One region of the Paenibacillus sp. JT31N11 genome, then DNA from elsewhere that is predicted to be linked to it. Evidence: predicted binding sites of a transcription regulator. Region 1 holds the regulator's gene; the other holds the start of a gene.
The links. Region 1 encodes LexA, which represses DNA repair genes until DNA is damaged. Its sites were predicted from a motif close to CGAACATATGTTCG; they were not measured.
Positions count from the first base shown of each region.

Region 2: the regulator LexA is predicted to act here: its motif matches at 3,030-3,043, upstream of addB (helicase-exonuclease AddAB subunit AddB).

Region 1 is NZ_JBWDNQ010000008.1:313,931-325,041, forward strand. Features, by position in the region: gene AC0YNV_RS25785 (HAD family hydrolase) at 53-838, opposite strand; gene AC0YNV_RS25790 (hypothetical protein) at 863-1,381, opposite strand; gene AC0YNV_RS25795 (glyoxalase superfamily protein) at 1,516-1,866, opposite strand; gene AC0YNV_RS25800 (aldo/keto reductase) at 1,923-2,909, opposite strand; gene AC0YNV_RS25805 (DUF896 domain-containing protein) at 2,966-3,157, opposite strand; gene AC0YNV_RS25810 (LysM peptidoglycan-binding domain-containing protein) at 3,279-3,656, opposite strand; gene lexA (transcriptional repressor LexA) at 3,846-4,466, shown strand; gene cdaS (sporulation-specific diadenylate cyclase CdaS) at 4,577-5,206, opposite strand; gene AC0YNV_RS25825 (hypothetical protein) at 5,359-5,730, opposite strand; gene glnA (type I glutamate--ammonia ligase) at 5,997-7,325, opposite strand; gene AC0YNV_RS25835 (MerR family transcriptional regulator) at 7,360-7,770, opposite strand; gene AC0YNV_RS25840 (methionine gamma-lyase family protein) at 7,832-9,142, opposite strand; gene hflX (GTPase HflX) at 9,172-10,461, opposite strand; gene AC0YNV_RS25850 (AAA family ATPase) at 10,487-11,111, opposite strand, start outside.
Region 2 is NZ_JBWDNQ010000002.1:681,846-692,956, forward strand. Features, by position in the region: gene addB (helicase-exonuclease AddAB subunit AddB) at 1-2,960, opposite strand, end outside; gene AC0YNV_RS11345 (class I SAM-dependent rRNA methyltransferase) at 3,229-4,644, opposite strand; gene AC0YNV_RS11350 (Na/Pi cotransporter family protein) at 4,761-5,765, shown strand; gene deoC (deoxyribose-phosphate aldolase) at 5,692-6,423, opposite strand; gene AC0YNV_RS11360 (NUDIX hydrolase) at 6,416-6,853, opposite strand; gene mtaB (tRNA (N(6)-L-threonylcarbamoyladenosine(37)-C(2))-methylthiotransferase MtaB) at 7,015-8,406, opposite strand; gene AC0YNV_RS11370 (16S rRNA (uracil(1498)-N(3))-methyltransferase) at 8,411-9,199, opposite strand; gene AC0YNV_RS11375 (site-2 protease family protein) at 9,448-10,167, opposite strand; gene prmA (50S ribosomal protein L11 methyltransferase) at 10,242-11,111, opposite strand, start outside.

The sequences.
Region 1 (11,111 bases):
ACACGCTTGAATGTGTATCACAGGAAAGCGGGTCTTTATGATTCCAATATCCTTATACAAGCAGAGGCAGCAGTTCCTCCAGATGTTTGATCTCATGTGAAGGGATAATGTCGTCGCTGCGTTTCACGCCATGGCGGTTGATCCAAACCGAGGTCATGCCAACCGTATTTGCACCGAGTATGTCCGTGGTCAGCTTGTCGCCCACCATGATTCCATCCGCCGGTTCGATCCCCAACGATTCAAGTGCATGCTGAAAAATCGGCGCAGCCGGCTTCCCCTGACCAAATTCTCCGGAAATGATGATATGATCAAAATAAGGCGCAAGCTCCGGTACGCCTGCCAGCTTCTCCCGCTGCAAATCAGGAGAGCCATTGGTGAGCAGCAGCAGCTTGTATTGGCCTTTGAGCTTATCCAGCACGCGGAAGGTTTCTTCATAGATCAGCGGGCGCTTGCGGCGCTCTGCGGGAAACATCTCCGCAAGCTCAGCTCCCAGCTGCTCATCAAGGATTCCCAGAGCCTTCAGCCCTCGAGTCCACGCTTCACGCCGGTAAGCGGGAGCCAGCTGCTGCAGCTTTCTGAACTCCTCCTGCTCGCCTTCAAGAAAATTCGCCCACAATCCCTCAAAGGGATTGATCCCGATCATTTTTGTAAAGGCATAGGTGTCATAGGATTCGTACAAAGCCCGGGCTTCGCGCCGGACAGCTTCCTCCAAATCCTGTAGATTGACGCCAGTCTTATCCGCCGCCGCCTGACAAGTAGCTGCGAAAGCTTCGCTTACACTCCGGTCATCCCATAACAGCGTATCATCCAAATCAAATAGTACCGCTTTTTTGCCCATGACGAATTTCCCCACTCCAGTTCTTTATTTCTCCGCAAACGGAATATTGTTGGCTGCTGCAAAGGTCCGGAGCCGTTCGGTCATTTCATCCGTCGGATAACGGTTAAATAATCGCGAGAATACCCAGCTTCCGCCTTTGGGCTGCTCGATAATAACAGAGCCCTTCTGTACGCTGATTCCTTTGATTGAGCTTAAGTAAAGCGTGCGGTCACCGGTAAAGCGCCGCGATCGAACATAGTCTTTTCCGATTGCCAAATAAGGACGCCTCAATATAAACAGCAGCGCCAGAAAGATATAACAGCCGATCGTGATCCAGAACATGTTTCCGGAATCCTTGTAAGTGCCCTGTGCAATGCTGATCGAGGCGTAGACTGCCGTGAAGACCAGAAGAAAGGCAGGCATTAGAAGACTGCGCCCTTTATATGTATCAATCGGACTGCTCGCTGTCTTGCTTGCCATCAGAGGCGCCATGCCCTGCTTCTTGCGCTGTTTGTTAAGTTGACTCTGGTTCTTCTGAACCTTTCGTTCCCAGGATCTTGACAATTACGTTCCTCCTAAAAGTTTTGCGAAGCAAAACTTGCATCGTAAGCAATTTCTTGAATTTTACACCCGTCTGCTGCGTGTATTTGTGCCATTCCTGTTCCATCCATTCGCCTGAATGAATGACATGCATCAAATTAAATATGAGCAAGAATGTTAACAAGTTGGCCGAACGGATCGCGGACATAGAAACGACGTACGCCCCAAGGCTCATCAGTCGGACCATACTCGATCGTAAATCCGGCTCTGTTCATGCGTTCGAATGCAGCATCGACATCATCGACCTCAATGGACAAATTAGGCGTAGGCGTGTTGGAACCCCCGTGCTCGGCGAAACTAATTTGAATGCCCATTTGCTCATCAGAACCATAGGTTCCAATCCATCCATGATCCATCAACAAATCGAGGCCGAGAACATCCTGGTAAAAGCTTTTGGCAGCTGCAATATTCCGGGTATCTATATTGGCGACAATTCGTTTAACCTTCATTGCGCCCCCCAATCACAAGACTTTGTGCAAAACATTCTCATTCTCTTGAAAAAGAATTAAAAAGGCCGGGCGAATTTGGCGATGAAACGATTCGGATACTCGGAAGGAAGCGAGCTAACTTCATCCAGCCGATTCCATATTTCACTTGGCATCGTCCAGCCCACAGTCCCCATATTTTCCGAGAACTGTTCCAATGTGCTGGCTCCGAATATCGGCGATGTGATACCTTTTCTTTGCAGCAGCCAGGCGAGAGCGATTTGTGCAGGTGTCTTGTTCAGTTCATGAGCGGCTGCCTGGACGGCATCCAGGATGGCAAAGTTACGTTCCGTTGCGCGCAGACCCCATGAACTTTCTCCAACCTTTGACGTCAATCTTCCCGATGTGGGCTCTTCCCTGGAATAACGTCCCGTCAGAAATCCTCCACCAAGCGGAGCCCAGGGAATAACGCCGACGTTCTCCTCCAGACAAAGCGACATCATTTCCCGATCCATCTCACGGCTGACCAGACTATACTGCGGTTGAATGGAAATAAACCGGACATAGCGGTTGGCATCGCTAACAGCAAGGGATTTCATCAGCTGCCAGGCAAAAAAATTGGAGCATCCGATATAACGGACCTTGCCCGAAGTGACCAGATCGTCGAGAGCGCGAAGTGTCTCATCTATAGGAGTCAGATGATCCCATACATGAACCTGATACAAATCGATATAGTCAGTCTGCAGACGCTGCAGGCTTTCTTCGACGCTTTGCATAATATGCTTGCGCGAGACGCCCGCCCCGTTGGGATGGTCAGCGGTATTCATCCGCACTTTCGTTGCCAGCACAACCTCTGAGCGAAAATCCTTGATCGCTTCGCCTACGATCTCCTCCGATCGGCCGGAAACATAGACATTCGCCGTATCCAGAAAATTGCCGCCCTGCTCCATAAACTGATGGATCATGCGAATGGAATCGCCTTGACTTGTTGTATTTCCAAAACTCATCGTCCCTAAACAAAGCTCCGAAACGGCAAGTCCACTGCGTCCAAGCAGCTTGATTTGCATCGTTATAACCCCACCCTGCTTATTATTTGGTGAAACCTGGCTTGCCGCAAGCAGTTTTAATGCTTGCCGCCGCTTTCTTCCTCATCTTCCACAAATTTAATCGTTTCGATTTGGTTCTTGAAATTTTGCTTGAAGTTCTCCAGATATTTCTGACGCAGAGCATCGCGCTCGATTGTTTCCTCCGGAGTTAATCCGACAGCTTTATTTTTTCGTGACAACTCATTAATCCTTGCAATAAGCTCTTCCAAACCGATACGCTCCTCTCATGATGCTGTAAACATTCACCCTTTACTTTGACATTTTTAATCCTCTATTGTCAAGAAAATACGACCTTTGTCCTGTAGATGGAAATAAAAAAAGCGGACTGCATCAGTCCGCTGGTATAATCAATGTTTGTCCGGCCATAAGTGTGCTGGAAGTCAGGTTGTTCCGTTCCTTCAAGTCATAAATGATTCGCCGGATATCTTCGCCTTCCTTACGCAAGTCCCCTGCTATTTCCCAAAGTGTCTGGCCCTCACTGATCGAGATGACTTTCTCGCCCGCAGCGGGCTCCGCAGGATGCTCGCTCGTTGCACTTCCATGCATTATAGAAAAACCAACGAATAAGAGGGAGAAAAACAATATTGCCGCTATCATCCGCATCACCAGCTTCTTTGGCCTGCTTTTATCTGATGCAGATTTCACGTAACCTTTATCAGCTTTATTCTCTGAATTCATAGAAGAGTAAGAAGATATTGTTATCATCATTTCTCAGCACCCCAAACGTTTGTTCTGTTTTCGATAAACCGATATTAACACGAACACCCGTTTGTAGTCAACTGTTTTCGGAACATTTGTTCCCCATAAAATACGAACTCTTGTTTCTCGAACTTATGTTTGTACGAACTCCGGTTCTGTGTTATAATTTGACACAAATGAACCTTTGGAGTGATTCTGGTGTCGAAACTATCGAACCGCCAACAGGCGATTCTGGAATTCATCAAGACGGAGGTGCGGGAGAAGGGATATCCCCCATCCGTCCGGGAAATCGGTGAAGCTGTAGGACTTGCTTCAAGTTCAACCGTTCACGGACATTTGGACCGTCTGGAGAAGAAAGGCTTAATCCGCCGTGACCCGACGAAACCGAGAGCGATTGAGATATTGGATCAAGCGGACAATGAGATTCCTTTTCCAATCGCAATCACCAAAGTTCCCATTGTGGGCAAGGTTACTGCAGGGGTGCCAATTACAGCTACCGAGAACATTGAGGATTACTATCCTCTCCCTTCAAGCAAAGTCGGCGATCATAATGTCTTCATACTTAACGTAATGGGAGAGAGCATGATTGACGCAGGCATTCAGGACGGCGATTATGTCATTGTGCGGCAGCAGCAATCCGCTATCAACGGCGACATCGTGGTTGCGATGACGGAAGATGACGAAGCGACGGTGAAAACCTTTTATCGTGAACGCGATCATATCCGGCTGCAGCCGGAGAATCCGACAATGGAGCCGATACGGCTTCGCAATGTAACGATTTTAGGTAAAGTTATCGGACTTTTCCGCGATATTCACTAAGCGAGTTCTCATGAAGCAGAGACTGGCGTTGCCTTTAGGGCTTCGCCAGTCTCTTTTTGTTTTACATATTGGCTAGCTTCAGGTTTACCTCAAAGTACTCAAAAATACATTTAGACCGTCGTTGGCATGACCATTGTCTTTATTGGATGGAGTTTTCCCTTATAGACAAAGGACGCATCCCCGCTTTCTTCCGATACAACCAGTACAAGCGCATCTGTTATTTCGGTCAGTCCGATCGCTGCGCGATGCCGCATTCCAAATTTCTTGTCCACATCCGATGCATTGGATACAGGCAGGACATTAGCGGCGGAAATAATTTGATCGGACTTGATGAGAACAGCCCCGTCATGCAGCGGATTTCCCGGATAAAAGATCGCCTCCAGCAGGGAATAGCTCAATTTGGCCACAAGCGCAACCCCGGAATGGATGATGGCATCCAGGTTATCATTTCTCTCGATAACAATCAAAGCCCCGTGCCGGCGCTCCATAAGGTTCTGAATGCATATGGAAAGATCCAAATAGTTGGATGTAAATGAGGATAGATAACATTGCAGATAGAATGAAGCGGCCAGGGATTCAACTTCTTTAAAAGTTCTGCCAATATTATCAAAGTCACTCAGAAGACAGTGATTTTCAGCATCAATTTGATCCAAAATACGCTGTGATTCATTGACAATAAGGTGGATATGCTGTTTCAGCCGTTCTTTTAAAGGAGTCTCATCGCAATTGCCCTGCCCCATTTCATACACCCCGCACACTTTAATTTTTTACCGCCCAAACCCGTCCATGGTACTTTAGTATTGACGAGAAGCTTCAATTTAATTATGACATTCAACGAACAAATACCCGCCAGCCGAAGCTCGCGGGGAATGAATACCAGTCAAGGAGCAAGCTATAACGCACCGCTGCTTTGGACTATTTTCAACGCTTTGTCATAATCCTTCTCCTCAATGACAACAGTCAATAAAATATCATACCCCGTCACTCTGTTCTCCGGTCCTCCAGAACTGTAACCGCTCGCGCTGACACTTGCTGCAGCCAGAATGCCTGCATCCGGCTCTCCAACATCCTTTCCAAGAGTCAAATAGCCAAGTCCCGGAATACTGCTGGTAACCGGGTTTCCAGAGCGGTTAATCCCATCTCCGGGATATCCATCGATCCGTTCAATCGAACCATCTGCAATCGAAAGAGCCTGAAGCTGCTTCAAAGCTTTTTCCGCTTGCTCCGGACTCTTGAAATAGGCAAGGATGCTTTTTTCTGCCACATTGATAACTCCTTTTCGTCCTGCTGAAATTGTTCATATTCTCATGCTGAAGGCACTTCTTTGAGTTATTAGTCTTAACCAGACAAGCGGCATATTATTACGCCTCGTTCCAAGGAAAGGTGAACAGGATTTGTTCGAGTATTAAACGATCAAGAGGCATTTTGGGGGCACTATGGGGGATGCTATCCTGAGTGAGCTGTCATTTATCTATATACCCCCAAAGAAAAAAATCCCTCAACGCTAATAGCGCCAAGGGATTTCCGGTTTTAGTACAGAGTCAAATATTGATCGCGTTCCCACTGATGAACCTGTGTGCGGTACATGTCCCACTCAATTTCTTTCAGTTCAAAGAAATGAGCAAGTGCATGATCGCCAAGCGCGTCACAGATAATGTCATCGCGCAGCATTTCATCGAGCGCTTCCTTGAGACTCTCAGGCAAGCTTTGAATACCTTCGTCGATACGCTCTTCCTCCGTCATAATATAGACATTACGATCGGTTGGAGCCGGCAGCGGAAGTTTGCTTTTGATACCATCCAGACCGGCTCTGAGCATAACCGCCAGCGCCAGATAAGGGTTGGCAGCGGGATCCGGATTTCTCACTTCAATACGGGTGCTGAGGCCGCGCGACGCCGGAATACGAATCATCGGACTGCGGTTGCTTGCGGACCAAGCTACATAATTTGGCGCCTCGTAACCTGGAACCAGCCGTTTGTAGGAATTGACAGTCGGGTTCGTGATAGCTGCGAATGCGCGGGCATGACGGAGAACACCAGCCATGTAATAACGCGCATCCTGACTTAACCCGACTCTGTCGTTCTCGTCGTAGAACGCATTTTCCTTGCCTTTGAACAGGGATTGGTGGCAGTGCATTCCCGAACCATTTACGCCAAACAGCGGTTTAGGCATAAAGGAAGCATGCAATCCATGCTGACGGGCGATGGTCTTAACAACGAGTTTGAACGTTTGGATCTGGTCAGCCGCTTTAATGGCATTAGCATATTTGAAATCAATCTCATGCTGCCCCGGTGCGACTTCGTGATGGGAAGCTTCAATTTCAAAGCCCATTTCTTCAAGCGTAAGTACGATCTCGCGGCGGCAGTTCTCGCCCAGATCCATCGGCGCAAGGTCGAAATATCCGCCCTGGTCGTTTAATTCGGTGGTGGGTTCACCTTTGTCGTCGGTTTTGAACAGGAAGAACTCCGGCTCTGGCCCAACGTTCATTGCGGAATAGCCCAATTCTGCAGCCTCTTTCAGCGCCCGTTTCAGGATGCCGCGGGGATCTCCGGCGAAAGGTGTTCCGTCAGGCATATAAATGTCGCAGATTAATCGGGCAATCCGATCTTCAGCAACCCAGGGAAAAATCACCCAAGTATCCAGATCGGGGTATAAGTACATATCGGATTCCTCAATACGGACATAACCTTCAATGGAGGAACCGTCAAACATCATTTTATTATCAAGGGCTTTTTCCAGTTGGCTTACAGGAATTTCCACGTTCTTGATCGTTCCCAGAAGATCGGTAAATTGCAGTCGGATAAATCGAACATTCTCTTCTTTGGTCGCACGCAGGATGTCCTCTCTGGTGTAGCTCACTCAATCATCTCCTCTTCGAATAGTAGTGCGTATTTTACTTTTTGTTATAGAATCGAGACAGTTGGCCTTGAATCATGGAGGCTTTGCCCGGTCTCTTCTCCAGCAGCTGCTGCTTCAGCAGACGATGCAGCTGTGCGTCTGACAATTCACGACGCTTCACCTCAGATTGCTCACTCAGGACGGTCGCTTCCTCCGATTCCTTGGAAACGGGATTCATGACCTGCTTGATACCGGCAATATTGACGCCCTTCTCAATGAGTGATTTGATTTCCAGCAGCCTTTCCACATCATTGAACGAAAATAACCGCTGGTTGCCCCCCGTACGTGCGGGAATAATCAGCTCATGCTGCTCGTAATAACGAATTTGCCGAGCAGTCAGATCGGTTAGTTTCATGACGATTCCGATTGGAAAAAGCGCCATATTTCTACGTATATCGTCAGCCATGTCACATCAACCTTCCAGTATCCGAGATATGCCCCTATTGTACCCCTCTCCCAAAAATCTGTCAAGATGTGTGAGGTTTAATTACAATTAACTCTCGTTCTGCAAGAGTCGACAAGGCCTTCAGAACACCGTATTTGACATGGGCATATGTAAGCCCGCCCTGCATATAAGCAATGAATGGCTCACGAATCGGAGCATCTGCCGACAGCTCCAAGCTCCCCCCCTGCATGAACGTTCCCGCTGCCATAATGACGGGATATTCGTAGCCCGGCATGTCCCATGGCTCGGGAACTACATGGGAATCTACCGCAGCAGCGCGCTGAATCCCCTGGACGAATGCGATGAGCTGTTCCGTATTTGTAAAACGCACCGCCTGAATGAGATCAGTACGTCTGGCGTCCCACGATGGATGGGTCTCAAAGCCGATACGCTCGAACATGGCAGCCGCAAACGCGCTGCCTCTCAATGCTTGTCCAACCAGATGCGGCGCCAGAAACAATCCCTGGAACATGGCGCGCAGCGTACCGAGCGTAGCGCCGACTTCCCCGCCGATTCCCGGCGCTGTCAACCGGTAAGCCGTTTTGTCGACCGCATCCTTCGTTCCGGCCACATAACCGCCTGTAGGAGCCAATCCGCCTCCCGGATTCTTGATCAGCGAGCCTGCAAGCAAATCCACTCCAACTTCCGTCGGCTCCAGTTCTTCCGTAAATTCTCCATAGCAGTTATCGACAAAGACAAGAAGCTCCGGCTTAATTGCCTTTACCCGTTTCACCATCTCGGCTATTTCAGCCACCGTGAAGGAGGAACGCCATTCGTATCCGCGGGAGCGTTGAATCCCGATTACTTTGGTTTTCCCGGAAATGCTAGCGGTGACCCGGTCCCAATCAATGGAGCCATCTGCGGTCAAATCCACCTCCGCATACCGAATACCAAAATCCTGAAGAGAACCCGTCCCGTCATCCGGTTTGCCGATCACCTTATGCAGCGTGTCATACGGTCTTCCCGTTATGTACAGCAGCTCGTCACCCGGCCGCAGAAGCCCGAACAAGGCGCAGCTGATCGTATGCGTGCCTGAGACAAAATGCGGACGCACCAGCGCCGCCTCTGCCCCGAAAACATCGGCATACACCAGATCAAGCACTTCACGTCCGTGGTCATTATAGCCATACCCTGTAGATCCATTGAAATGAAAGTCGCTGACGCGGTGTTTTTGAAAGGCCTTAATGACCTTCCATTGATTCCGCTCGGCAATTTTGTCCATCCTGCGAAACACGGGAGCAGCTTGGTCCTCGGCGGCATCCGCCCACTGCTCAAGTGTTCTCCAGTCCTTATTCTCCTGCTCAACCAATTGTTTTGTCGCTCCCCTGATCATATCCGTGCTGTCAGGCTCTTGAAGAACCTCTACTGTTCGGAATAGGCTTCCAGCTTGTACCCATGCACTTCATAATCCTGTTTATTTAATTCAACAGTCAGTCTGAGCAAATCGCCGTCCACTTCCTGCTTCGTAACTTCTCCGGTCCGGTAAGCTAAAGCGATCAGATCGCCGCGTTCCGCCGGAAGCACAAATGTCCGCGTGTCTCCCGTCATATTCTCCTGGATGGCTTCTCGCAAACGAAGCAGATCATCGGCAGAGAATGCGCTGATTTCCAGAGCATCCAGCCCCTTGGTGGGCAGCATCCCCAATTCATCGCGGTTGTATTTGTCAATTTTGTTGAAAATCGTCAGCTGCGGCTTTCCTGCTGCACCCAGGTCCGTAAGGATCTTGTCCACCACAGCCATCTGTTCGTCCCGCATGGGGGATGAGCTGTCGACGACATGCAGCACAAGATCCGCCTCGAGCACCTCTTCAAGCGTGGCCCGGAAGGCCGCGATCAGGTCATGGGGCAGATTCTGAATAAAGCCGACAGTGTCGGTCAGCACTACTTCTTTGCCGCTTGGCAGCTCCAAGCTGCGCGAGGTCGGATCAAGCGTGGCAAACAACTGATCCTCCACATACACATCCGCCTTGGTCAATTCGCGAAGCAGCGTGGACTTTCCCGCATTGGTGTAGCCCACCAAGGCAACCTGCTGGACACCTGACTTGCGGCGGCGTTCCCGGTGCAGGTTGCGATGACGGACAAGCTCATCCAGCACAGACTTCAAATCGTTGATTCGATCGCGTATATGCCGGCGGTCCGTTTCCAGCTTTGTTTCACCGGGACCTCTCGTGCCAATCCCCCCGCCCAGACGCGACAGATTCTTGCCTTGCCCGGACAAACGCGGCAGCAAATAGCTTAGCTGAGCAAGCTCCACCTGGATAATTCCCTCGCGGGTTTTGGCGCGCTGGGCGAAGATATCCAGAATCAGCTGAGTACGGTCAATGATTTTCAGATCAAGCGCCGCTTCCAGGTTTCTCACCTGCGCCCCGGACAGCTCCTGGTCAAAAATCACTGTAGTCGCGCCAAGCTCCTCTGCTACAGCCCTGAGCTCCTCCACTTTCCCTTTGCCGATAAACCACTTCGGGTCTCTTGTTTCCTTGTTCTGCGTCATGGTGGAGAGCACGTCACTTCCAGCCGTCTCCGCCAGGCTCACAAGCTCCTGAAGGGACAGCTCGGGATCGGCGTCCCCTCTCTTTACCTCGGAAGTAACCAGACTGACAAGTATGACGCGGTCGCGCAGCTCATTGTCTGTATCATATGTTGTTTGTCTCATATCAAGCGCCTACCCTTTCCGGCCTTTATTTCTGTTCCCATTTCAAGTCCTCGGGCCTGATAGCCATTAATTCCATTTTACTTGGAGAACCGCTCTGATACTGATTCAACAATCTCACCGCTTGATAACGAAAAGCCTTCTCGATCGAATTGCGGACATAACGGGCATTGCTGAACGAATACAGGGAAGCCGTCTTCTCCTGCATAAGATGCTGCCGAAGCTTGAAGAGCGATTGTGGCATTAAGGTATAGTCCCGCTGGGCGGCCATCAGCTCAGCGATTTGGATCAGCTGATCGATGGAATAATCGGGAAAATCAATTTGGATCGGAAAACGTGACGGCAGGCCTGGATTGGTCATCAGAAAATCCTCAATTTCCAGAGGGTAACCGGCCAGAATCAGCACAAACTGATTGCGGTGATCCTCCATGGCTTTGACAAGTGTATCGATGGCTTCCTTGCCAAAATCCTTTTCTCCGCCCCGGGCCAGACTGTACGCCTCGTCTACAAAAAGCACGCCGCCCAGAGCCTTCCGCACGAGATCACGCGTTTTTTGTGCCGTGTGGCCAATATATTCGCCAACCAGATCAGCCCGCTCCACTTCAATCAAATGTCCTTTTGTAAGAACGCCCATTTTGTTCATTAGTTTGGCT
Region 2 (11,111 bases), on a different contig from region 1:
GTCAGCATTTGCAGCGCCAGCCCGTAAGCGACCTCCTCGAGGCGCAGCTGCGTAGCGCCAGACTTGTAATCAATCACACGCAGCAGCAGGCCTTCATCGGTTTGGGCCGCATCAACCCGGTCAATCCGGCCGGACATCTCAAGCATGCGGCCATTGGCCAATGGAATCGTTACCGGAGGCAGGGGACCATCCGGACCAAAGTCAATTTCGAGCCCAACCGGCTGGAACTGCGCGCGCCGCGCATGCTCGCCCAGAATAACGGCGGCTTGGCCGACTATATCTTTTAATTTGCGCGCGACATAACGGTGCCGGCTGCTGCTCAGCAGAATCTGCGATTGAAGACGCATGGCCAATTCTTCAACAACGATGGCGGACTCAGCCCGGATTTGCTCCGCACCGAGCATGCCCCATCTCTCCCCAAGTGACAGTGCAAGCCTGCTGAGGGCAGCGTGGAACAGCTGCCCGATATCCGGCGCTCCAAGCTGGAACAACTCCCTCTCACGCAGTCTTAGCCCATGGATGGCAAAATGCTGGAACGGACAGGAAACAAACCGTTCCATTCTGGACACACTGCCCTTAAGCAATGTTCCATAAAGCTGATCGGCGGTGGCCAGCGACAGGGAAGGCACGAAATTCGTATATTCCAGCGAACGCACAAGCCGTCCCAGCTTGTCCTGCCAGCGTGGCCGGACAGCAAACCAGTTGAAGGCTTCCCACCATGCCGGTGCGATGTCCGTACCTTGACGCCATGCGCGCAGCTGATTGATGACATATGAGAGCGTCCGCTCCGGATGGGAAATGAAAGACAGCTGCTCCTCCTCTTCCATCCCGGCAGCAGGCTCGGCGGCTATCCCCTTCTCCTGTATCCCTGGAAAAAGCTGCTTCATATGGCGCATAATTTCGGAGGGATGAAGACTTTTCCCTTCTTCATCCGCTACCGGCCAGCTGATCCACAAATAACGGCTTGCGCTCGTTAATGCGTTGTAAATCAGAAAACGCTCGTCAAGCAGTCTCCTGCGGACTCCCGGCGCCATCTGAAGCCCTCCGCTTCCCAACGTCTCCCGTTCCTGCTCAGTAAGCACGCCATCCTCCTGAATTCTATGCGGCATTACTCCATCGTTGGCTCCCAGCACATAACAACCGCGCACCCTTCCCGAACGGGTACGGTCTATATTCCCGACCAGCACCTGATCCAGCGCCGGCGGGACTGCAGCAAGCTTGAGACTCTCAAGACCTGTTTCGACCATACCCGCGAACAGGGGGACCTTCATAGACTCGTCCCCTGTCATTTCTGTCAGCTGATCCAGTATATTCATAACTCCGTCCCACAGCTGCCGGTGCTCACGGGCAATTTGGGTTTTCCCTTCAGCTGCCGCTTTGCGGCTCCAGCGCTCCAGTTGGTCAGGAGCATCAATTCCCATAAGAAGCTGATACAAGGCCTCGCACATCTGCCTGACGCTGCCCGCCTTCTTCAGAGACCTAGTAAACTTGTGGAGCGGCGTCACTACGGCTTCCCGCGCGGCAAGAACAGCCTCCAGCAGGCGGATATCCGGTTCACGGGCCTCCGCAGGATCGCCATCAAGCGTATCTCTCATCAAGGGCTTCCACTGGCTGCGGGTCAACCAGCGGTTACCGTCAATGCCTGCAGCCAGAGCGTAGTTCTCCAGAATGTCGAAGGATTCCCGTGTCAGTCTACAGTCGTCAGGCATGAGAAGCTCCGTTTTGATGCAGCGGAATACCGCCTCGTATCTCCAGCCATGAGCGGCAATTTCCAAAGCAGAGCGAATAAATTCCACAAGAGGATGATGCAGTGCGGCATCCTTTTGGTCAAGAAAATAAGGGATTCCGTAATCGGCAAACACGGCCGTTATGTAATCATTATAGTCCGGCGCATTTCGCACCATGACGGCGAGATCCCTGTAGCGGAGCCCTTCGTCCTGCGTTTTGCGGAAAATATCGCGGGCCACAGCCTCCACCTCGGCGCGCCGGTGAACGGCGCTGTGAAGCGTCAGCCCGACGCCATCCAGCTGCTCCTGCGTGAGCTTCAGCGGAGCGCGGTCATTGTAATGCCCTTCCAGATGCGCCAGCATCGGACTGCTGCGGTAACGCCAGGGCGTCCCGTCATTCAGAACCACCGGCTTTGCCACCGGAACATTATTGGCAAGCGCCAGCTCACGCAGCTTCAGGAAGGTCTCGGCAGTGGAGCGGAACATATCCAGCTCATGAGGTTGTTCCCCTGCCCCATATAACCGGTCAAGCGTGAGTGTTACTGTGATCTCTTCAGCTTGCCGCATCAGAGCTTCAAGCGCTTCGAATTCCTTGGGGGTAAAGCCGTGAAAGCCATCCACCCATATATGCGTCTGGCGCATCGAAGGCGCTTCGTGGAAGCCTCGAATCAGCCAGGATAAATAATCTTCAGCATCTATGTATAAACCGGTCAGTTCCTTGACCAGCTGCCCGCCAATCAGCTTCAGATCGTGAAGCTTGCGGCTAAGCAGCTGATTACTGCTCCCATAACCGCCCTCCGACAGGAATGTTTCAATATCTTCCGGTTCTATCCCGTACCGCTTCCATTCCGTCATCAGATCGCCAAGCCGTTCGATAAACCCGGGCTGCGACTCGCTTCCCTGATATAACTGCAGGTCATCGTGAAGCCGATGCACGATTTTGTACAGCAGCATGTTCTTGCCGTTCTCGCTGATTGGAACGAGGGCTGTTCCGCCTGTCTCCTGCATAACGCGGAAAGCCAGCCTCCTGAAGCTGAGCACCTGGGCCCGTATCGTCCCGCTCAGCTGTGACTCTCTCAGCAGGGCATATTCGGTTTGAAAAGTAGCCTGCTCCGGCACGAGCATTACAAGCGGCGGACCGCCCGGCTGCTCCAGCACCTGATTGCGTATCTCATCCAGACAGAACCGGGTCTTGCCGGTTCCCGATCTTCCTATTACCAATCGGAGCGCCATACGCTCACCCCTTCGCCGTTTCGATTCTATTATTCTATCATACCTGTATCTTGTTTTCATCCAAAAAAGCAAACATTTGTTCGCAATTCATTAGGTAAATCATGCATCTTATGAAAGCATCGGAAATTAAGACAGTTATCCCCTCCTGATAAGGCGTATCCACAGCTGCCTGTCTTGCCTGGAGGCATCCAAGCCAAAAAGCCGTCCCAGACAGCGTAGACCAGCGCTGCAGAAGACGACTTACCTTGGACCTTATTCGACTTGCAGTCTAGCGGCTGCGGACTTCAAAAATAGCGAACTTTAAATAGTGGCCTTCGCTAACTCCCAGAATTTGGGGGTGGTCCTTGCCGGCAGCCCGCCATTCGATCAGCCGCAGCTGCTTGCCCGCATCGACGGCAGCCGACTGGACCGTCTCGAGAAATAAATCCGGGCGCATATGGTAGGAACAGCTGGCCGTCACGAGGTAGCCTCCTTCGTTCACCAGCTTCATCCCATGCAAATTGATATCTTTATAGCCGCGGATCGCTCCCGGAACGGCGCTCTTGGATTTGGCGAACGCGGGTGGATCGAGAATAACGACGTCCCATGTCCGGCCTGCGTTCCCCATCGGCTTGGAGGTATCCGGCGTTTTACCGCCAGCCGCAAGTCCGGCCCTCCCGCGCTCCGCCCGCTCATCCAGCCCTTTCACCTGCGACCGCAAATATTCGAAGGCATCGGCGACCACAAATTCCACCCGGTCCTCGAAGCCATTGCGGGCCGTATTGCGGCGGGCAGTCTCGATAGCATGGGAGGATACATCGAGACATGTCACTTTCTTGGCTCCGTATTGACAGGCATGCAGTGTGAAGCTGCCCGTATGGGCGAAGCATTCCAGAACGGTAGCCCCGTCCCAATAAGGGAAAGTAACGGCTTTACCGTTCGCATTGACGGGAACCCGTGTGCTCTCCTGCAGATCCGCCAATGCTCCCGTGTCATCGGATGCTTCATCGGGTGATCGCTCTTCAAGCTTGATGCCGCTGCGCCATCCCCAGCCCTTCATGAGGGGAGCGATGGATGAGCGGTTCTCACGCTGGTCGAAGAAATAGCCGGTTTTCTGCCCCTCGATGATGTCCACCTCAAGCAGCAGTCCATTCTCATGAATATCCACGATGCGCGGGCATTCCCCGTAGATGACTCCTGTCCTCTCTTCCAGACCCTCAAGCGCGCGAACCGATACATCGCTGCGCTCATATATGCCCTTCGGCGTGAAAACAGCAGCCAAGGCGGCCGTAATGGCCTCCCGCCGGGCATCCATGCCAAGCGTCAGCAGCTGCACCACCAGCACATCGCCAAAACGGTCGACAATCAGCCCTGGCAGCCTGTCCGCTTCGCCATAAACAAGGCGGCAATCATGATCCAGTACGAACCGGCTGCGGTGCAGCGCGCACTGCTCGAAGCGTTCACGGAAAAAATCTTCATCCATGGCTTCAATCGGTTGATAGGAAACAATTCTTACTGTAATTTGCGACTGGGGATTCCAATAACCCGTGGCCAGATACCGCCCCTGGTGGCTGTGAAGATCTACCAAATCCCCGGGAAGAGCCTCGCCTTCCATGCGGTCAATTTCACTGGCATAAACCCAGGGATGGCCCTGCTCTACTCTTTTTTTGCGATCACGCAGCAGTATTGCTTTGGGGTGTTTCATATCCTGCTTCCGCCCTTCAAATGGTCATTGCTTGTCATGGTTGTCCGTTTTTACGCATATGTATCGATACAACAGCCGGTCTTTTATTATATGAACGTAAAAGGAGTTCTGCCTTCATGATTCACTCCATTATTGCGCCTATGCTGCTTGGTTTTGCCTTGTTCATGCTGGGTATGAAAGCGATGGAGCTCGCTCTCCAGCGCTCGGTCGGCAAGCATCTGCACCTCGTGCTGCAGCGATCAACAGCGACGCCGCTGCATGGTCTTGCCGTCGGAACAGCAGCAACGGCCGTTCTGCAAAGCAGCACGGCCGTCACAGTCATGTCGATGGGACTTGTCAATGCCGGTCTGCTCACTTTCCCGCGCACGCTCGGCATTATTCTTGGCACCAATATCGGAACCTGCCTGACAACAGAGCTGATCGGACTGAACATTAACCGCCTGGCTTGGCCCCTGCTTGCTGCGGCATGCGGACTTTGGCTGGTGACGGCGCTGATCGGAGAAATGAAGCTCATGCCATTTCGAACGGCCAACTACTCCACCAACACAGGAGGGGCAGCCGGACATCGCTGGTTTCAACCTGTCCGTAGCGCCGCCGTGATTATAGCCGGTTTTGCTCTCCTGCTGATCGGGATCAGCGTGATGCAGTCCATTGCCCCGGCCGTTCAAACAAGCGGCTTGTTCAGCACTTTTCTGAACCGCGCGGAGGACAGTGTACTCTGGGGGCTGGCAGCCGGGTTCGTATTAACAGCGGCAGTGCACAGCAGCGCCGCCGTCATCGGTATTATTATGGGTCTTACATCCGTTGGCGCGATGCCCGTTGAAATCGGGATTGCCGTTGTAATTGGCGCGAATGTGGGCACCTGTGTAACAGCCCTTCTTGCGTCGCTTGGCGGCACCAAATCCGGCCGTTTTGTCGCATGGTCCCATACCGCCCTGAATGTTGGCGGCGCTGCGCTATTCGCCCCGTTTGTCGCGGAGCTGCAGGCAGTATCCGCCTGGATGAGCGCGTCCCCGGCGTCACAAATCGCCCACGCTCAAACGATTTTTAATATAATGAGCTCCCTGATTGCCCTTCCGCTCTGCTATCACCCGGCGCTGAAGCGGTTGACTCCGGACTGACAATCGCGATTCCCGCACTCGTTCCGAGCCTGTTCGCCCCGCTGCGCAGCATCAGGATCGCCGTATCCCTGTCACGGATACCGCCGGAGGCCTTGACTCCGGTACCGGCTGCAACGGATGCCCGCATCAGCTTGATATCCGCTTCCGTTGCTCCTCCCGGACCGAACCCGGTCGAGGTTTTCACATAATGGGCGCCAGCAGCTTCGGCTGCAAGTGAAGCTTCGACTTTTTGCCGGTCATCCAGAAATCCCGTTTCCAGAATAACTTTGACGATCGCCCGGTTTTCCACCGCTTTCACCACAGCAGCGATATCTCTGGATACGCTATCCAAGCGCCCCTCCAGGACTGCTCCGATTGACAGCACCATATCGATCTCCCTGGCCCCATCCTCAACCGCATTGACGGCTTCGAACACTTTTACCTTCGTCGCCATCGCTCCCAGAGGAAAACCGCAAACGGCGCTGATCGCGACATCGCTTCCGGCAAGCTGCTTCCGGCAAAATGCAACCCATGATCCATGCACGCAAACGCTGTAAAACTTGTAGGCGATGGCTTCCTTGCACAGCTGCAAAATATCCTGTTCCGAAGCGGACGGCTTCAGCAGGGTGTGATCAATAAAACGGGCCAGCGATGAATCCGGCGTCCAAACTTCAACCATTTCCGCGCACCTCCAGGCCGAGCAGCTTAAGCGCTCCCGACAATATACGATCATTGTTGTTATAGCCTGATTGACGCTGACGGCGCCAGGCCTCGGAAGGCTCAAACCATTCAACCCCGCGGATTTCCTCCACCTGGGCCTGCAGCTTGCCTCCAACCGCTTCAACGAGGTAATAATGCACCTCTTTATCCACAGAGCCTTTGGTCTCGTGATTGTACTTATACTTAATTTGGTCGATGGGAGCGATTATAACGCCTTCCATTCCCGTTTCCTCTACGATTTCACGCAGAGCCGTTTGTTCGACTGTCTCACCAGGCTCCATTTTTCCCTTGGGAAGCGAGATTTTGCCGTAACGGTCCTGAATTAATTGGATTTGCAGCCCGCCGTCAATACGGCGAAATACAACGCCTCCTGCCGAAATTTCTTTCATATACGCTTCCCCTCCGCTATTCAGGTGGCCTCACCTTAAGGCGCATGAATGCCTTCGGCCTGGTGCTGTGACCTATGTAGAGCAAGGATTCTCTTCGCAGCCCCATACTTCAGGGCGGATAAGAATCCTCGCAATTTTAAAATATGAATGAAACGCTCCGCCTAAGCTCTTAAGGCTTCAGGCAGGGCGGCAATTTCGGAATCCAGCTGTTTCGATACCGGAGCTTCATTGGTTTCCAGAACACGGACAAGCTGACCAAAGCATTCGTTAACACCAGCCTCAGTGATTTTTACCCGGCACAGCTGGCCGATAAGCAGCTCCGAACCTTCGAATACAACCTGCAGGTAGTTGTCCGTGTAGCCCATAACGCGTCCCGTTCCAGGTGCACCCTTGTAATCGCGCTCGGGAATGACATCCAGTACCTCGCCGACATATTTCCTGGCGTATTCAAGCTGCATTTGCTCCGAAAGATCAATCAGCTTGTGGACACGCTCATTCTTAATCTCTTCATCCACCTGTTCCTCCATCCGGGCCGCAGGCGTACCCGTTCTTCTGGAATAAGGGAACACATGCATTTCCGAGAACTTCAGCTCTTCCATCAGGCGGTAGCCATTCTCGAACATTTCCTCGGTTTCCCCCGGGAAGCCGACAATCACATCTGTCGTAATTGCCACACCGGGCATAGCCTGATGCAGAAGACGGATCTTCTCGGCAAATTCTTCAACCGTATATTTGCGGCGCATGCGCTTGAGCACGGTATCATCGCCTGCCTGGAGAGGAACATGAAGATGGCGGCACATTTTGGATGAACGGTTAAGCACGTCGATCATGGCATCATCGATTTGGCTTGCTTCAATGGAGCTGATGCGGATGCGCTCAAGTCCTTCGATCTTGTCCAAATCCCAAAGCAGATCCGATAACCGGTAATTTTCCATATCATCGCCGTACCCGCCGGTATGAATGCCGGTCAGAACGATTTCCTTGTATCCGGCAGCCACCAGCTGACGTGCCTGATTAAGCACGCTCTCGGGGTCGCGGCTGCGGGAGAGCCCGCGGGACCAGGGAATAATACAGAAGGTGCAGAAGTTATTGCAGCCCTCCTGGATTTTCAGAAAGGCACGTGTACGGTCGGCAAAGTCAGGAACATCCAGCTCTTCGAACTCGCGCGTTTTCATAATATTGCGGACGGCGTTGACCGGTCTGCGGTCGGCCTGGATTTCACGGACATGGTCCAGTAATTTGTCCCTGCCCTGCGTGCCGATTACCAGATCGACGCCTTCAATAGCCAGAATCTCAGCCGGAGATGTCTGAGCGTAACAGCCTGTCACGGCAATTACAGCATCCGGATTACGCCGGATTGCACGCCGGATAATCTGGCGGCTCTTCTTGTCGCCCGTATTGGTTACCGTGCACGTATTAATCAAATAGACATCAGCAGTCGTCGTCTCAAAATCAACCTGCTCATAGCCTTCATTCTTGAACAGCTGCCAGATCGCTTCCGTATCATAGAAGTTTACTTTACAGCCCAATGTATAAAATGCAACCGACGGCATGTCGTTATTCGCCTCCCATTTCTCCGGATTCGTACATCAGGCAGGCCAGGCCTACCATCGCCGCTGTCTCGGTACGCAGAATGCGTTTGCCGAGCCCTACGATAACGGCGCCAGCCGCTTCCGCCTCCTCGGCTTCCCGCTGTGTAAATCCGCCCTCAGGGCCGACAATCAGCAGTACGCTAATCCGGGTTGATTTCCTGTCCACCATCCTGCCGCTTTCTTCAAAAGAACGAATCGCATCGCGCAGTCCTGCGCCTGCCGATCCGCTCTCCTTCTCATAGCAAAACAGCACCAAATCATAATGGCTGAGCTCATGCATCAGCTGGCGCCAGGATAATACCGCCTTCACTTCCGGGATGCGGCTGCGGTGAGCCTGCTCTGCCGCTTCCTTGGCTATTTTGCTCCAGCGCTCCAGACGCTTCGTTTCTTTCTTCTCATCATATTGGACGATAATCCGCTGCGATTGGAACGGTATAAAGGCAGCTGCGCCGATTTCCGTTCCTTTCTGAATGACCAGCTCCATCTTATCGCCCTTCGGCAAGCTTTGCGCTATCGTAACGGACCATGCCGGCTCACCGTTCATCGGAAGCCATTCCGCAACAGCCGCTTCCACCCGTCCTGCCTCCGCCGTGCGGATAACCGCTCTTGCCGTACGCTCGGCGCCATCGCTGACAATAAACTCATCGCCCGGCTTCATTCGCATGACACGCAGGGCATGATGGGCATCCTCGCCGGTCAGATATACCAATTCGTCGCCGGCAAGCTGCTCCGGCGCTACAAAATATCGCTGCATGCTATTCAGAAACCCTTCGTTATCGATTGTTGAAACAACAAAGACGGAGCATAAAAAGAAAGGAGCTGCACCGGCTTGCGGCGAGCAGTATTCTTCCCTCAAGAAAAACCAGCAAAGATAGAGAACATAACCAACCCTGCCGATAATTCAAAAAAACTCCAACCTTTATCATACACGTTTTAGATCAGCCGCGCCAGAGCCTCCCTGTTTTTGGTCATGGCACGGGAAGAGTGCGGCAAAGTCTGGAATTACGTTCTCGTGTAACCAAGGAAATCCAGAATAAAGCTTTGCCAGCTGACCGGACTGAAGAACAGCTCATAGAAATTCTGCAGGCCTTCAATGATACTGCTTGATTGGGAAAACAACGGATCCAGCGTAACTGCCCGGAGCTGCGGAATAAAGATGATCAGCAAAAAAACAAACATGCCCCAATGGACGTTCTGGTCCATTTTGAATCTGACCTTCAAAGGAACGAGGTCTTGAATGATCCGATAGCCGTCAAGCGGAGGAATCGGAATCAGGTTGAAGATGAACAGCATAAGGTTAATCGTGATCAGATAATACAAAAAATGAATAATCGCCCTGTGCACGCCGATCGAGCCTACGTCCATCAGGCCCGTTTGATTCAATACATACAGCAGTAAAATGCCAAGCGCCGCGGTAACCAGATTGCTCAGCGGCCCCACTGCAGAGACCACAATCCCCATCAGTCTCGGATTCTTGAACTTACTGCGATTGACCGGTACAGGCCTCGCCCAGCCGAATCCGGCGATCAGCAATAGAATCATCCCGAAAATATCGATGTGGACACGCGGATTAAGCGTCACTCGTCCCGCATCGTAAGCCGTGCGGTCGCCAAATTTATAAGCGCTGTAAGCATGGGCAAACTCATGTACGGTAAAAGCAATCATGATCACAATAAAAATAAAGGGTAAATCCTCAATGGGATACCAAAGAAAATTGGACACAATGGACCTCCTAAGAATTTTCCGAAGGAAAACTCACTTCGTAAGCATAAGCTTTGTTTTTCAAACGCTTCTTGCTATTGCGGCTTTCGTGCAACGAAAGCGATCCAGTCCTGGTCCCGCTGACGATCGGTGACGATGAAGCCGGACTTCTGCAGTCCCTCTTCCACGACATCTTCCTTATTTTTGAAAATACCTGAGGCTATGTAGATTCCACCCGGCTTTAAAGCAGCATAAACATCGTCGACGAACAGCAAAATAATTTCTGCCAGAATGTTGGCAACCACCAGATCAACAGGCAGCGTTACATTAACGATGGACGCGGCAGAGCCGGAAGCGGCACTGGTCTGAACTACACCCAGCAGATCGCTTAGCTGTACCTGTATAGTTGATTCCAGTTTGTTCAGCTTGACATTCTCCGTTGCGGAGGAGACCGCAACCGGATCCAGATCGAGCGCAAGCACCCGTTTGGCTCCCAGCCGCACTGCGCCGATCGCGAGAATGCCGGAGCCGGTTCCCACATCAATGATTTCTTCGCCTCCGCGGATCACGGATTCAAGCGTCCTCAGACACAGTGCGGTAGTGGGATGTGTTCCGGTACCAAAGGCCATGCCGGGATCAAGCTCAATAATTTCCTCGCCCGGCGCAGTGTGGTACTCTTCCCAGGTCGGTTTAATTGTCAGACGCGGCGATACCTGAATCGGTTTAAAATACTGCTTCCAGGCTGTGGCCCAATCTTCCTCATCCACGATGACCGTGGATATTAGATAGTCGCCGGCATCAATGCCAAACTCGCGCAGCTGATCAATCCGCGGCCTTACATTCGCCTCCAGCGCAGCCATGTCCGTCGCTTCGGGGAAATATCCTTTTATGATGGCCTGGCCCTCGGGAATATCGTTCAGCGGAGTCTCATACCATTGTCCCAATGAGGTGTCCCGCTGCTTGTT